4 regions of the Priestia sp. FW507-14D1A genome follow, and region 1 is predicted to be linked to each of the others. Evidence: predicted binding sites of a transcription regulator. Region 1 holds the regulator's gene; each other region holds the start of a gene.
The links. The regulator Rex, encoded in region 1, represses fermentation and respiration genes when NADH is low (regulators of the CRP and FNR family bind a similar motif). The targets are predictions, from matches to a motif close to TTGTGAAATATTTCACAA.
Positions count from the first base shown of each region.

Region 2: AC3WJG_RS23415 (L-lactate dehydrogenase) is a predicted target of Rex. The motif match lies at 2,116-2,133, and genes of this name have one in related genera.
Region 3: AC3WJG_RS20015 (ubiquinol oxidase subunit II) is a predicted target of Rex. The motif match lies at 1,038-1,055, and genes of this name have one in related genera.
Region 4: AC3WJG_RS15920 (anion permease) is a predicted target of Rex. The motif match lies at 1,198-1,215, and genes of this name have one in related genera.

Region 1 is NZ_JBYSWQ010000020.1:11,488-14,855, forward strand. Features, by position in the region: gene AC3WJG_RS26310 (YdiK family protein) at 1-124, shown strand, start outside; gene tatC (twin-arginine translocase subunit TatC) at 150-905, opposite strand; gene tatA (twin-arginine translocase TatA/TatE family subunit) at 921-1,106, opposite strand; gene AC3WJG_RS26325 (redox-sensing transcriptional repressor Rex) at 1,160-1,798, opposite strand; gene AC3WJG_RS26330 (ABC-F family ATP-binding cassette domain-containing protein) at 2,257-3,368, shown strand, end outside.
Region 2 is NZ_JBYSWQ010000009.1:24,788-28,155, reverse strand. Features, by position in the region: gene AC3WJG_RS23420 (lactate permease LctP family transporter) at 1-1,072, opposite strand, end outside; gene AC3WJG_RS23415 (L-lactate dehydrogenase) at 1,135-2,091, opposite strand; gene AC3WJG_RS23410 (cation diffusion facilitator family transporter) at 2,424-3,299, shown strand.
Region 3 is NZ_JBYSWQ010000006.1:105,105-108,472, reverse strand. Features, by position in the region: gene xylE (D-xylose transporter XylE) at 1-504, shown strand, start outside; gene AC3WJG_RS20015 (ubiquinol oxidase subunit II) at 1,244-2,182, shown strand; gene qoxB (cytochrome aa3 quinol oxidase subunit I) at 2,184-3,368, shown strand, end outside.
Region 4 is NZ_JBYSWQ010000004.1:43,775-47,142, forward strand. Features, by position in the region: gene AC3WJG_RS15915 (class I SAM-dependent rRNA methyltransferase) at 1-1,063, shown strand, start outside; gene AC3WJG_RS15920 (anion permease) at 1,339-2,772, shown strand; gene AC3WJG_RS15925 (alpha-amylase) at 2,802-3,368, opposite strand, start outside.

The DNA of each region.
Region 1 (3,368 bases):
CACAATCTTATTTGCACTCGTAGCCGCATTCGATTTCAGGTTTGCGGTTCGCATCTTTATCTTGCACTACAAAATTAAAAAATTGCAGCAGCAATATAAAAATCAAGATGATTCATCTAAATAAAAAAACCACTGTTTCAGTGGTTTTTTTACATACTAACATCTTCTCTTTCTTGCTCTGCCCTTGCCTTTAACACTTTGCGATACGAAATGCGGGAAATAATGATGCTGATTTCATACAAAATTAAGAGCGGCACTGTCACCATCATGTGCGAGAGCAATTCTGGTGGTGTAATAAGTGCGGCAATAACTAGCAGTACGAAATAGGCATACTTTCGAATTTGAGATAAAAACATAGGCGTGATAATTCCTAATCGCGTCAAAAACATGACGACAACAGGAAGCTGAAACAACAGCCCAAAAGGCAGTGTGAGCTGCATTAAAAAAGAAAAGTATTCATTAATGCCAATCACTTGGTTTACATTCAGCTCATCAGAAACGCGCGTCATAAAATCGACGACAAATGGAAACAACACAAAATAAGAAAAAGAGACACCGCCGATAAAGAGAAAAATGGAAACAGGAATATATCCAAGCGTTACCTTACGCTCTTTTTCATATAAACCAGGACTAATAAATGCCCAAAGTTGATACAGTGCAACAGGAGCTGCAAGTACACAGCCGATAATAACAGCAAACTGCATATAAATCTTAACTGGATCTGTTAGCCTAAATGCATTCATCGTTAAATTTTTTGCCTCATCAGCATGCTGTAAATAGACAATAACCTTATCCGCTATAAAAAAGCCGCCAATTGTGGCAATCACAAAGAAAAATAAAACAATTAAAATGCGCTTTCGCAGCTCTCCTATATGATCATATATTGACATTTCTTGTTCGGTCATACTATGATCACCCTTTTACTCTTTGTCATCTACTTGACGCTGTTTATCTTTTTCACGATCTTCTGAGGCACCGCTAGCGGCATGCTTAAACTCTCTAAGCGTTTGCCCGACTGATCTTCCTAGCTCCGGTAACCGTTTCGGTCCAAAAATAAGCAGTGCTACAATCGCAATAATAATCCAACTGCCTGCTCCAATCCCCATATTCCCACTCTCCTTATTAATTTAGACTTAAGGAAATCGTAACATAGTCCGCCTTATTCAACAGGATAATTTTTCAAAAAGTAGACGAGCGACTGTAATTCTACAGCAAGATCAATATGATGCAGTCGAATCTCATCCGGTACGTTTAAGCGTGCAGGAGTAAAGTTTAAAATTCCTTTAATTCCGCAACTCACTAAACGATCGGTAATTTGCTGAGCAACAGTGGCTGGAACGGTTAAAATCGCTACTGAGATGTCATCACTCATATAATCTTCCAATTGGTCAAGATGATAGACGGGCACGTCGCCTACTTTTGTACCGACTTTATCTTCTATCACATCAAAAGCGCACTCAATTTTGGTGTTATTATTTTTAATAAAATTATAATTTAAAAAGGCCGTTCCCAGATTCCCTACGCCAATCAGTGCTACTTTCGTTACTTCATCTTGGTCTAACGTTTTACGGAAAAATGTAAGTAAATAATTCACATTGTAGCCGTATCCCTTTTTCCCTAATGCTCCAAAGTAAGAAAAATCCCGGCGAATAGTAGCAGAATCAACTTTCACTGCCTCACTTAACTCCGCTGACGAAACACGCTGTTTACCAGAAGCATGCAAGTTTTTTAAAAAACGATAATAAAGCGGCAATCGTTTAGCCGTTGCTTGTGGTATTTTTAATTGTTCAGTGTTCACGTTGTACCCCCTCAGTTCATGTATGTCATTACTAACATTTTCAAGTCATATTGCATTACCTTTCACAAAGCCTCAACCGCCTTGAGGTAGCGCTTCCAATTCTCTCTCTTTTCTCTTGTTTTATATATACTCCGCTTCACACCCCGACCCCTTTTGTCTATCCAGCACTACTTAAAGTCGGTAGCTAGAACGAAGTAATTAGCTCTTCAAAGGATCCGTTTGTTAGTCATGACGGGTTTTCTACATCCATCATATATAAGTTCAGAGATGCACTTATCTCTTATTTTAACATAGTATCCTGTATAAAATGTGCAGGTAAAATCATTTTATTTCATGAATCAAAACATTCGCTTCATCATTTGTCCTTGTCTCTCTACAAATTACAAACGCTTGTAGGAAGAACTTGTAGTTGAAAATATGTTAAAATACACTATGGATATACTACTAGAGGTGAAAAAATGATTATTCTACAATTGAACGGTATTACAAAATACTATGGGGCAGAACCCATTTTATCGAATATAAAGTTAGAAGTACAATCAAAAGACCGCATTGCCCTAGTGGGACGAAACGGTGCTGGTAAATCAACTTTATTAAAAATTATTGCTGAGCAGCTTTCTTATGACAGCGGAGAAATTATTAAACCTAAAGGTGTTTCCATTGATTATATGGGACAAGATACAGTTCTTGAGTCAACACTCTCCATATGGGAAGAAATGATGACGGTCTTTGCTCCGTTAAAGAAGATGGAAAAAGAATTACGTACGCTTGAAACGAAGATGGGCGATCCAGACATTTTTAATGATTCAGTTCAATACGAAAAACTAACCAAAGAGTACGATCAGCTTCAAGTAACGTTCAAAGATTCAGGCGGCTATCAATATGAAGCGGATACACGATCTATTCTTCACGGTTTCCGTTTCTCAAACTTTGACTATAGCACCCCTATTTCCTCCTTGAGCGGTGGACAAAAAACGCGCTTGGCTCTTGCAAAACTGCTTTTAACAAAGCCAGACTTGCTTATTCTGGATGAGCCTACCAACCACTTAGATATTGAAACTTTAGCATGGCTGGAACAGTTTCTGCAAGGGTATGAAGGAGCTATTTTAATTGTTTCACACGATCGTTACTTCCTTGATAAGGTCGTAAATCAAGTGTATGAAGTCACACAAAAAACAACGGTCAAGTACACGGGCAACTACTCTAAATACCTTGTACAAAAAGCAGAGCGATATGAAAAAGAGTTGCGTCAGTACGAAAAACAGCAAGATGAAGTCGCAAAACTGAATGATTTTATTCAGCGAAACATCGCCCGCGCATCGACTACAAAACGTGCGCAAAGCAGACGTAAGCAGCTCGATCGAATGGAGTTAATAAATCGACCTAACGACGGCGAAAAATCGGCTAGTTTTTCGTTTGAAATTGAGCGTCAAAGCGGAAATGAAGTCTTAAATCTCGAAAACGTGTCTATCGGATATGATGAAAACAAATACGTCGTCCAAGACGCAAACCTTCGGATTAAAAAAGGTGAAAGCCTTGCGTTGGTTGGCCCTAATGGAGTTGGGAAATC
Region 2 (3,368 bases), on a different contig from region 1:
TAAGAATTGCTGTACCTGTTGCTGCAAATACGTCTATTTTTAAGACAGCAGCGTAAGGCGTAGGATCTTTTACTAAAGGCGCTGCTTTAATTACGTGATTGTGTAAAAATGGGACGTTAATAAGCAGGTTCATATGTTCAAGCATTATTTTGACAAAAGAAATGCTCCAAGCCGTAACGAGTATCGTTAATAGAATAAAAGGAGACCAAGCCTTTAAAATCTGTTTTGGTGACAGGCTGAAGCTTTTAGCTGCTGCCGGGCTTGTTCGTTTAATATAAAAAGCAAGAGCAAGCAAACTCACAATAGAAGATGTGATATTTGGAAGTTCAGGGCCGATGTATGTAACAGTTAAATACTGTGTCAGTGCATAGGAAACGGCTGTGATGCCCGTTGCTTTCCATACGTCTTTTAATCCTTTTATCCCATCCATAATAAAGACAAGTAAAAAAGGGATAAGAAAAGAAATAATCGGAAGCTGCGTGCCAAGAAAATGAGCAATTTCTTTTGGATCTATGCCAGATACTTGTCCTGCGACAATAACAGGAATCCCCATGGCACCAAACGCTCCTGAAGCTGTATTAGCAATTAAACATAGCGCCGCTGCTTTTAACGGTTTGAACCCAAGTCCAACTAAAAGCGCTGCTGTAATGGCAATTGGAGCTCCAAATCCCGCTGCCCCTTCTAAAAAAGCATTAAAGGAAAAAGCAACAAGCAGCATTTGCAAGCGGGGGTCATCGGTTATTGAAATAATAGATTGTCTGATGGTAGTAAACTGTCCGCTTTTGACAGTTAGCTTGTATAAGAACACCGCTCCGATAATAATATAGCTGATGGGCCAAAGTGCATACAGAAACCCATAGCCTGTGGCTCCTAAAACCATTGAGGCAGGCATATCATAAAAATAAATAGCAATAATCATAGAAAGAAGCACCGTAATACCGGCAGCAATATGTCCTTTTAATTTCAAAAGAGTTAAAGCAATAAAGAAAAAGATAATGGGGATGAGTGCAATTAGTGCAGAAAGCCAAATATTATCTAACGGATTATATACCTGAGTCCACGTCATATTCATACACCTCTACTACATATTTAAAACAAGGGAGCGGGGAAGTCCCCCGCAAAAATCTTTAGATATTACACAAAAGCTCTGTCGCGAGTTTGCTTAAGAATGCTAGCAGAGTGCTCGAGCTGTTGCTGTTCGTGAGGAGTTAAATTCAATTCAATAATTTGACGCACGCCGTTTTTATTAATGATAGCTGGTACGCCGATATACACATCAGAAATACCGTATTGTCCTTCTAATAAAGCAGATACTGTTAAAATAGAATTTTCATCATCTAAAATAGCCTTGGTAATGCGTACAAGCCCCATTGCAATTCCGTAATAAGTCGCTCCTTTTCGATTAATAATATGGTAAGCCGCATCGCGGGTTTGTTCGAATAGATGCTGCATATCGGGTTCTTTTTCAATAGCGGCAGTATTGATAAAATGTTCGAGCTTCACACCGCCAATTTGCGCGTGGCTCCAAACAGGAAATTCAGTATCTCCATGTTCCCCCATAATATAAGCGTGGACGTTGCGAGAATCTACTTCGAAATAGTCGCTTAACAAGTAGCGGAAGCGAGCTGTGTCAAGGATCGTTCCTGAACCAATTACCCGTTCGTTTGGTAATCCTGATACTTTTTGTGTAACGTGTGCGAGAATATCAACTGGATTTGTTGCCACTAAAATGATGCCGTCAAATCCGCTGTTCATAATATCTTTTACGATGCATTCAAAAATTTTAACGTTTTTTTCAACTAGATCTAAGCGTGTTTCCCCTGGAGCTTGATTAGCGCCCGCTGTAATAACTACTAAATCAGCATCAGCACAGTCTTTATAATCTCCAGCCCAGATTTTCATCGGTGTGGCAAATGGCATTCCATGATTGATATCGCGTGCTTCACCTTCTGCTTTTTCTTTGTTCATATCGATTAACACTAATTCATTGGCAATACCTTGATTCACCATTGAAAAAGCGTAGCTTGAGCCAACAAAACCAGTTCCGATAACGGCAACTTTTCGTGTTTTTGGTGTAAATTGTGTTTTCATTTGTATCATCCTTTGAATTTTATTTTGTGATGTTTTTCACAATGTTAGTGTAACAAGAATAAATACCCTCGGCTGTGATAAAAATCACACCCTTAAAAAAATAGTAAACAATTTTACAGGGCGATTTAAAAAAATGTCCTTCTACATGAAGTGCCACATTTAGAAAGATCTTAAACGTTTAAAGTGTTGAGTAAAGGCAACTTGTTTTGCAGAAAGCTAAAGAGTTTAACATTCTCTATTTGTATGTTAGCAGCCAATAATGTTTCTATAGACCCACACGAAATCCATTTGTTACACTAAGTTTGCTTATTTTGAATAAAGGAGTGGAAGGGATGGAGAATTACTATGAGCAAGCCCAAAAAGGCGCTTGGGTTAGTATCTTATCATATATCTTTTTATCGACATGTAAACTTATCATTGCGGGTATCACCGCTTCCTCTGCATTAAAAGCCGACGGTCTTAATAATGTTACAGATATTATTGCATCAATTGCCGTCTTAATCGGCTTAAAGATTTCTAAAAAACCTCGCGATAATGATCACCCCTATGGACATTCCAGAGCGGAACATATCTCTTCACTTATTGCTTCTTTTATCATGATGGTCATCGGACTAGAAGTATTGGTCGATGCGGGTCAGTCATTATTTATGGACAAATCTGAAGCGCCTAATTTACTGGCTGCTTGGGTAGGTCTTGGAGCGGCTGCTGTTATGGGTGGTGTCTACCGATATAATATTAAGCTTGCTAAAAAACTTGATAGCCAGTCTTTATATGCGGTTGCTAAAGATAATTTGTCTGATGCACTTGTGAGTATAGGGGCTGTTGTGGGAATTTTTGGTTCACAGTTCGGTCTGCCCTGGCTGGATGTGGTAGCTGCTTTTGCTGTGGGAATTATTATTTGTAAAACAGCCATCGAAATTTTTAAAGAAGCGGCTCATTCCTTAACGGACGGATTTGATGAAGAAAAGTTAGGGCACTACAAAGAAAGCATCGAGCTTGTAGATGGTGTAAAAGAAGTAGAAGATGTGAAAGCGCGTAAGCTTGGTAACCAAGTCGTGATCGATGTAACTGTTAAAGTAGATCCCCATTTAAATGTTATCAAAAGCCATGAAATTGCTGATCAAATTGAACATATGATGAACGATGAGCATCAAATTAAAGATACGCTTGTTCATATTGAACCTGATGCATACGAAAAGCAAAAATAAAACCAGCACGTTCTTTCGTTATGAAAGGATGGGCTGGTTTTATTTTTGGGGAAATTTGAAATAATTCAC
Region 3 (3,368 bases), on a different contig from region 1:
ACCATTATTATGGGATTAGTAAACGTTATTTTTACAGTAATTGCAATTTTGACGGTTGATCGTTTGGGAAGAAAACCTTTATTAATAACAGGATCTATCGGAATGGCCATTGGAATGTTCGGTGTAGCAAGCATGGCTTTTTCAAACATCATTGGTATAGGGACGCTTGTATTTATCATTATTTATACAGCTTCCTTTATGATGTCATGGGGACCAATTTGTTGGGTGCTCATTTCAGAGATTTTTCCTAATAAAATTAGAGGTCGTGCTGTAGCTATTGCCGTAGCTGCTCAGTGGGCGGCTAACTATTTTATTTCCTCTACATATCCCGTGATGATGGAATATAGCGGAGGATTAACATATGGTTTTTACGGTTTAATGAGTGTACTTTCTGCTTTATTTGTCTGGAAATTTGTTCCTGAAACGAAAGGTAGAACTCTCGAACAAATGGAAAATATGTGGAGAAAAAAACAAGGGGCTTCAAAGAGTAAGAAGGCCATATAACCATTGAGCTTTTACTTAGAGAAAAGATGAATATAAAACTTTCAAAAACACCTAAACTATCTTTAGGTGTTTTTAATATGTAATCTTTATGAAGAAAGTGGATAGCTTTTTTAAAAGATATTGCTATAGTGATAAGTCTCTTTGAAAATAGAAATATAGTTTTCTTTATGAGGAGTGTTTCATCGTAAATATAAATAACGGTGCAATGAATTTACAAAAAATCTGGGGGCATCCACTATATACGGAATATCCTAAAGAATTAAAGTAGATCACGCTTCATGGGTTCCCACGTATCAAAATCAGAAAATGATTGATTGGATGTTTCAGCAGGTCAAATAAGCAAATCAGTAAATGTTAAAGCTCAATACTTCATCTAATACTTACGAAAAGCTCTTTCGGTTAATAAGAACTGGAAGAGCTTTTTGCTTTTATCAGAATCTACGCGCTAAGAGCAAGGTATTTCACACCACATTTAACCAAATATGTGACGAAATTATGGTAAAGCCATTTAAACTAGATAAAAATCGCTTCAAGTGTGATAAATATCACACCCTTTAACAACGCAACATGATAATTTTTTAGGAGTAAGCAATATGTCATGACAAACTTCAATATGTTAGGAGGTTTTTAGCCTTTTGATCTGTTGAGATGCTTCTCTAATATGAACGTTTATATACCATTATTATGTACAGAGATTTAGAGGAAGGGAGCCTGAACTTAGGTGAGAAAGCAAAAATCAATGCATATTAGCAAGTTAATCATTCTCTCCGTATTCATCACAATTTTTTTAGCAGGCTGTGATAGTCGTTATTTGATTTTAAACCCGCAGGGGGCGGTGGCTCAAAAAGAATACCAGTTAATTATTTTTTCGATAATTTTATGCACAATTGTTGTTATTCCTGTTTTAGGTCTGCTTGTGTATATCGTTTTACGCTACCGTGATAAGCCTGGAAACAAGGCTCCGTATCGGCCAGACTGGGACGATAGCAAGCGTCTTGAATTTATTTGGTGGGGCATCCCCATTATTATTATTGGTATTTTAGGTTTCGCTACGGCCAGAACAACGTATGACTTAGTAGATCCGCCGCAAAAAGATGTAAAGCCGCTAACGATTGAAGTAACGTCTCTTGACTGGAAATGGTTATTTCAATATCCGGATCAAGATATTGCGACAGTGAACTATGTCAACATTCCAAAAGATGTGCCCGTTCAATTCGTGCTAACGTCAGATGCACCTATGAATTCTTTTTGGGTACCGGAGCTGGGAGGACAATTATATACCATGCCGGGAATGGCAATGGGGCTTTGGCTGCAAGCTGATCACAAGGGAGAATATTTTGGTTCGGGTGCGAATTTTACGGGTGAAGGATTCGCTCATATGAATTTTAAAGTTAAATCTACATCGACAAAAGAATTTAAGCAGTGGGTAAAGCAAGTGAAAGAAACATCACCAGCTTTAACAAAAGCTGATTATAACAGTCTTGCCAAACAAGGTCTTTCTCTAGAAAAATCGTATTCTACCATTCCTAAAGGCTTATTTCAAGAAATTGTAATTAAAAACGGTGGTCAATATTATAGTCAGCATCACCATATGAAAAATGAAGACATGAAGACTATGAATGTGGCTTCTGAAGAACAAGTACATGCACAGCACGAGCACCAGGAAGGAGGAAACTAAGTTGTTAGACAAATTAAAAGATTTTTCATCTCATTTTTTTGTGACAGGAGAACCGATGATTTATGGAGCAGATGTTGCCATTTTGTTAACACTAGCCGGTATTATTTTTGTTCTTACGTATCTTAAAAAGTGGAAGTGGCTATGGCATGAGTGGCTTACAACGGTCGATCATAAAAAAATTGGAATTATGTATATGCTTTCTTCATTATTAATGCTGTTTCGAGGCGGAGTAGATGCACTATTAATGCGTATTCAACTAGCATTCCCTCAGTGGCATTTTCTAGATTCTAATCATTACAACGAAATTTTTACTACGCACGGAACTATTATGATTCTATTTATGGCAATGCCGCTTATGTTTGCGTTCTTTAACATTGTTGTGCCGCTTCAAATTGGAGCAAGAGATGTCGCCTATCCTTTTTTAAACGCGGTAAGCTTTTGGCTATTTTTCTTTGGCGCCATGCTTTTTAATTTGTCGTTTGTAATCGGCGGCTCGCCAGATGCAGGATGGTTGAGTTATCCGCCGCTTTCTGGCATGCAGTTCAGTCCTGGACCAGGTCAAGATTTTTATATTTGGGGTATTCAAATATCAGGTATTGGCAGCTTGGCTTCTGGAATTAATTTTATTATGACTATTTTAAAAATGCGTGCACCGGGCATGAAACTTATGCATATGCCCCTATTCACGTGGTCCGTTCTAGCAAGCTGTATTATTATCATTTTCGCGTTTCCTGTATTAACCGTAACGCTTGCTTTATTGTTTATTGACCGCTTCTTTGACGGACACTTATTTACTATGACCGGCGGAGGAAATCCGATGATGTACATTAACTTAATTTGGATGTGGGGACATCCTGAAGTGTATATCGTTGTACTTCCTGCATTCGGCATTTTTTCTGAAATCGTTGCAACGTTTTCTCAAAAGAAGATATTTGGCTATAAGTCTATGGTTTTTTCAATGATGATTATTAGCGTTCTATCGTATTTCACATGGGTACATCATTTCTTTACGATGGGTGCAGGTGCTAATGTGAATGTGTTTTTTGCTATTACGACGATGGCTATCGGAATTCCAACGGGTGTTAAAGTGTTCAACTGGTTATTTACGATGTTCCGCGGCCGTATTCAAATGACGCAGCCAATGCTATGGACAATTGCTTTTATCCCGTGCTTTGTTGTGGGAGGA
Region 4 (3,368 bases), on a different contig from region 1:
TCCCAAGAATCAATTTTTAGCCAAAGGCTATTATGGAAAACAAAACAAAGGCTACGGATGGATTCTTTCGAAAAAGAAAAATGAGCAAATTGACGCGGCGTTTTTTGCTAGAAAAATTCAGCAAGCTATTTCATCACGTCATGATTTTTATGCGTCTGAAGACACAACTGCTTTTCGCGTATTTAATAGTGAAGGTGACGGAATCGGCGGCTTAATTATTGATTATTATGACGGATATTACGTCATGAGTTGGTATAGTGAAGGAATTTATCGATTTAAAGAATACGTCATTGAAGCCTTAAAGTCTGCGCCTAATTTTAAAGGGCTGTACCAGAAAAAACGTTTTAACGTAAAAGGTCAGTATATTGAAGAAGATGATTTTGTAGCAGGGGATAAAGGTGAGTTCCCTCTTATTGTAAAAGAAAATAGTATTCGTTTTGCCGTTTACTTAAATGACGGAGCGATGGTGGGAGTCTTTTTAGATCAGCGAGACGTCCGTAAAACGATTCGAGATAAATATGCAAAAGGAAAGACCGTGCTAAATATGTTTTCGTATACAGGCGCATTTTCAGTGGCGGCCGCTCTTGGAGGAGCTGCGAAAACAACAAGTGTTGATTTAGCCAATCGCAGCTTGGCAAAAACAATTGAGCAATTTAGTGTAAATGGAATTGATCACGAAGCACAGGACATTATTGTAGAAGATGTTTTCAAGTATTTTAAATATGCGGTCAAGAAGAACATGACGTTTGATCTTGTGGTGCTAGATCCGCCGAGCTTTGCTAAGTCGAAAAAGCATACGTTCAGTGCAGCAAAAGACTACAAAGATTTATTAAAAGAAGCCATTGCTCTTACAAAGCCAAATGGTGTCATCGTAGCATCTACGAATGCAAGTAACTTTGATATGAAAAAATTCCATTCGTTTATTGAAAAAGCTTTTAATGAAAAAGGGGAACGCTACAAAATGATGGAGCAGTTCTCTCTTCCAGCTGATTTTAAAACAATAAAAGAATTTAAGTCAGGTGATTATCTCAAAGTCGTGTTTATTCAAAAAATAAATCGCTAAATACAAGGCTGCATGATGAACTCATGCAGCTTATTTATTGTGATGAAATAACGCTTACAAGCTATTTTGAAGGGAATAAAATGAAGGGAAAAGATAAATATTGTCAGTATGTATGATAAAATAATAAAGGAATTATGCTCAACACTTCACAAATTTACAATATCATCCTTACGAAACGTATTTTTACAATTATTTTATTTTAAATGGGATAAGTATTGGGTGTGAAGTAGAAAGAGCATACTACTATTATTAAAAAACATGAAAGGAGAAAGATTATGGCTGAAACAACAAAAAAGCCTGCCGGCGAAGTGAAATTTATTCCTTTATTAATTTGTCTGGCAATCGGACTTGTTTTATGGTTTATTACACCTCCGTCCGGACTTGATGTGAAGGCTTGGCACTTATTCGCTATTTTTGTGGCTACTATCGTAGGGCTTATCATTAAACCATTGCCATTGGGCAGTGTAGCTATTTTATCTTTAACCATTATTGTATTAACTAATACATTAACACTTGAACAATCGCTCAGCGGTTTTCAAAATACGACGATTTGGTTAATCGTTATTGCATTCTTTATTTCTAGAGGTTTTATTAAGACTGGTCTAGGAACAAGGGTTGCCTATATCTTCGTTCGTTTGTTCGGTAAAAAGACGTTGGGATTATCGTATTCTCTTATCGTAAGTGACTTGCTTTTATCACCTGCAATGCCGTCTAATACAGCACGAGCTGGAGGAATTATTCTTCCAATCATTCGTTCTTTATCCGAAACATACGGATCGAGAACTGGAGACGGTACGGAGCGCAGAGTCGGCGCTTTCTTAACAAAAGTATCGTTTCAAGGAGATATGATCACATCCGCTATGTTCGTAACAGCAATGGCGGCCAATCCTCTTGCGGTTAAAATGACGGAACAAATTACAGGCAAGACTATTTCATGGGTTGGCTGGGCAGCGGCTGCAATCGTACCTGGAATTATTAGTTTAATTGTTATTCCGCTTGTTATTTATAAGCTGTATCCGCCAGAATTAAAAGAAACGCCGGAAGCATCTGAAATTGCAGCAAAAAAATTAAATGAAATGGGTCCGCTAAAGAAAGAAGAATGGTACATGATTGGCGTATTTTTACTTCTTCTTGTGCTATGGATTTTTGGAGCTAATTTAAATATTAATGCAACAACAACTGCTTTTATTGGTCTATGTGCGCTGCTTTTAACGCAAGTGTTAAGCTGGTCAGACATCAAAAAAGAACAGGGAGCATGGGATACATTAGTCTGGTTTGCTGTTTTGGTTATGATGGCAACTTTCTTAAATGATCTAGGCATGATTCCTTGGTTCAGTGATCTGATGAAAGGCACTGTTAGCCATATGTCTTGGATGACGGCCTTGATTGTACTAGCTATTGCGTATTTTTATTCTCACTACTTTTTTGCAAGTAACACGGCTCACGTCAGCGCTATGTACGCAGCATTTTTATCTGTCATCGTGGCCGCTGGTGCGCCTCCGTTACTGTCAGCATTAATTTTAGCGTTCTTTAGCAATTTATTTGGCTGTTTAACTCACTACGGCAGTGGACCGGCCCCGGTGTTCTTCGGTAGTGGATATGTAACGCAGCAAAAATGGTGGTCGCTCGGCTTTTTAATTTCAATTATTCATATTATCATTTGGATTGGAATTGGCGGCTTGTGGTGGAAACTGCTAGGTCTATGGTAAAAAAACAGTGGCGCAGGCCACTGTTTTTTTTATGCTTCAGCCCAAACGGATACAGAGCCGCCATTTACAGGGAACTGTCCGTAGCCATCTTCTTCAATCACAACTTGGTCCTCTCGGTTGTTTGTGAAGTCAATCCACGTTTGTCCACTTCGGTGTTCGCCGACGAACATTCTCTTTTCGCCATCTTCACCGTTTGACATCACCACAGCGCATCCAGACTTCTCAAATTCCTCTACACCATGCCTTACCCATCCAATAGTATTCGGGTGATCAAAATAATCGTCTTGCTGGCCGTATGCTTTGTCATAGCGTACATGCAAGAGAGCGGAAATATCTTTTTCTTTTCCTTCAATTGGGTGCTCTCCGCCTATCCCAAAATAGTCTCCGTAAAACACACAAGGATAACCGTCTTCACGAAGTAAAATTAGAGCGTAAGCACTCTGTTTGAACCAATCTTCTACCCAAGATTCTAAAGATTCATTTGGCTGAGAGTCATGGTTATCTACAAATGTGACAACATTCAACGGGTGAGTCTTGACTAATGTATCATCAAAAATCGTGGTTAAATCAAAATCTCTTCCTTGCTGAGAGGCTTC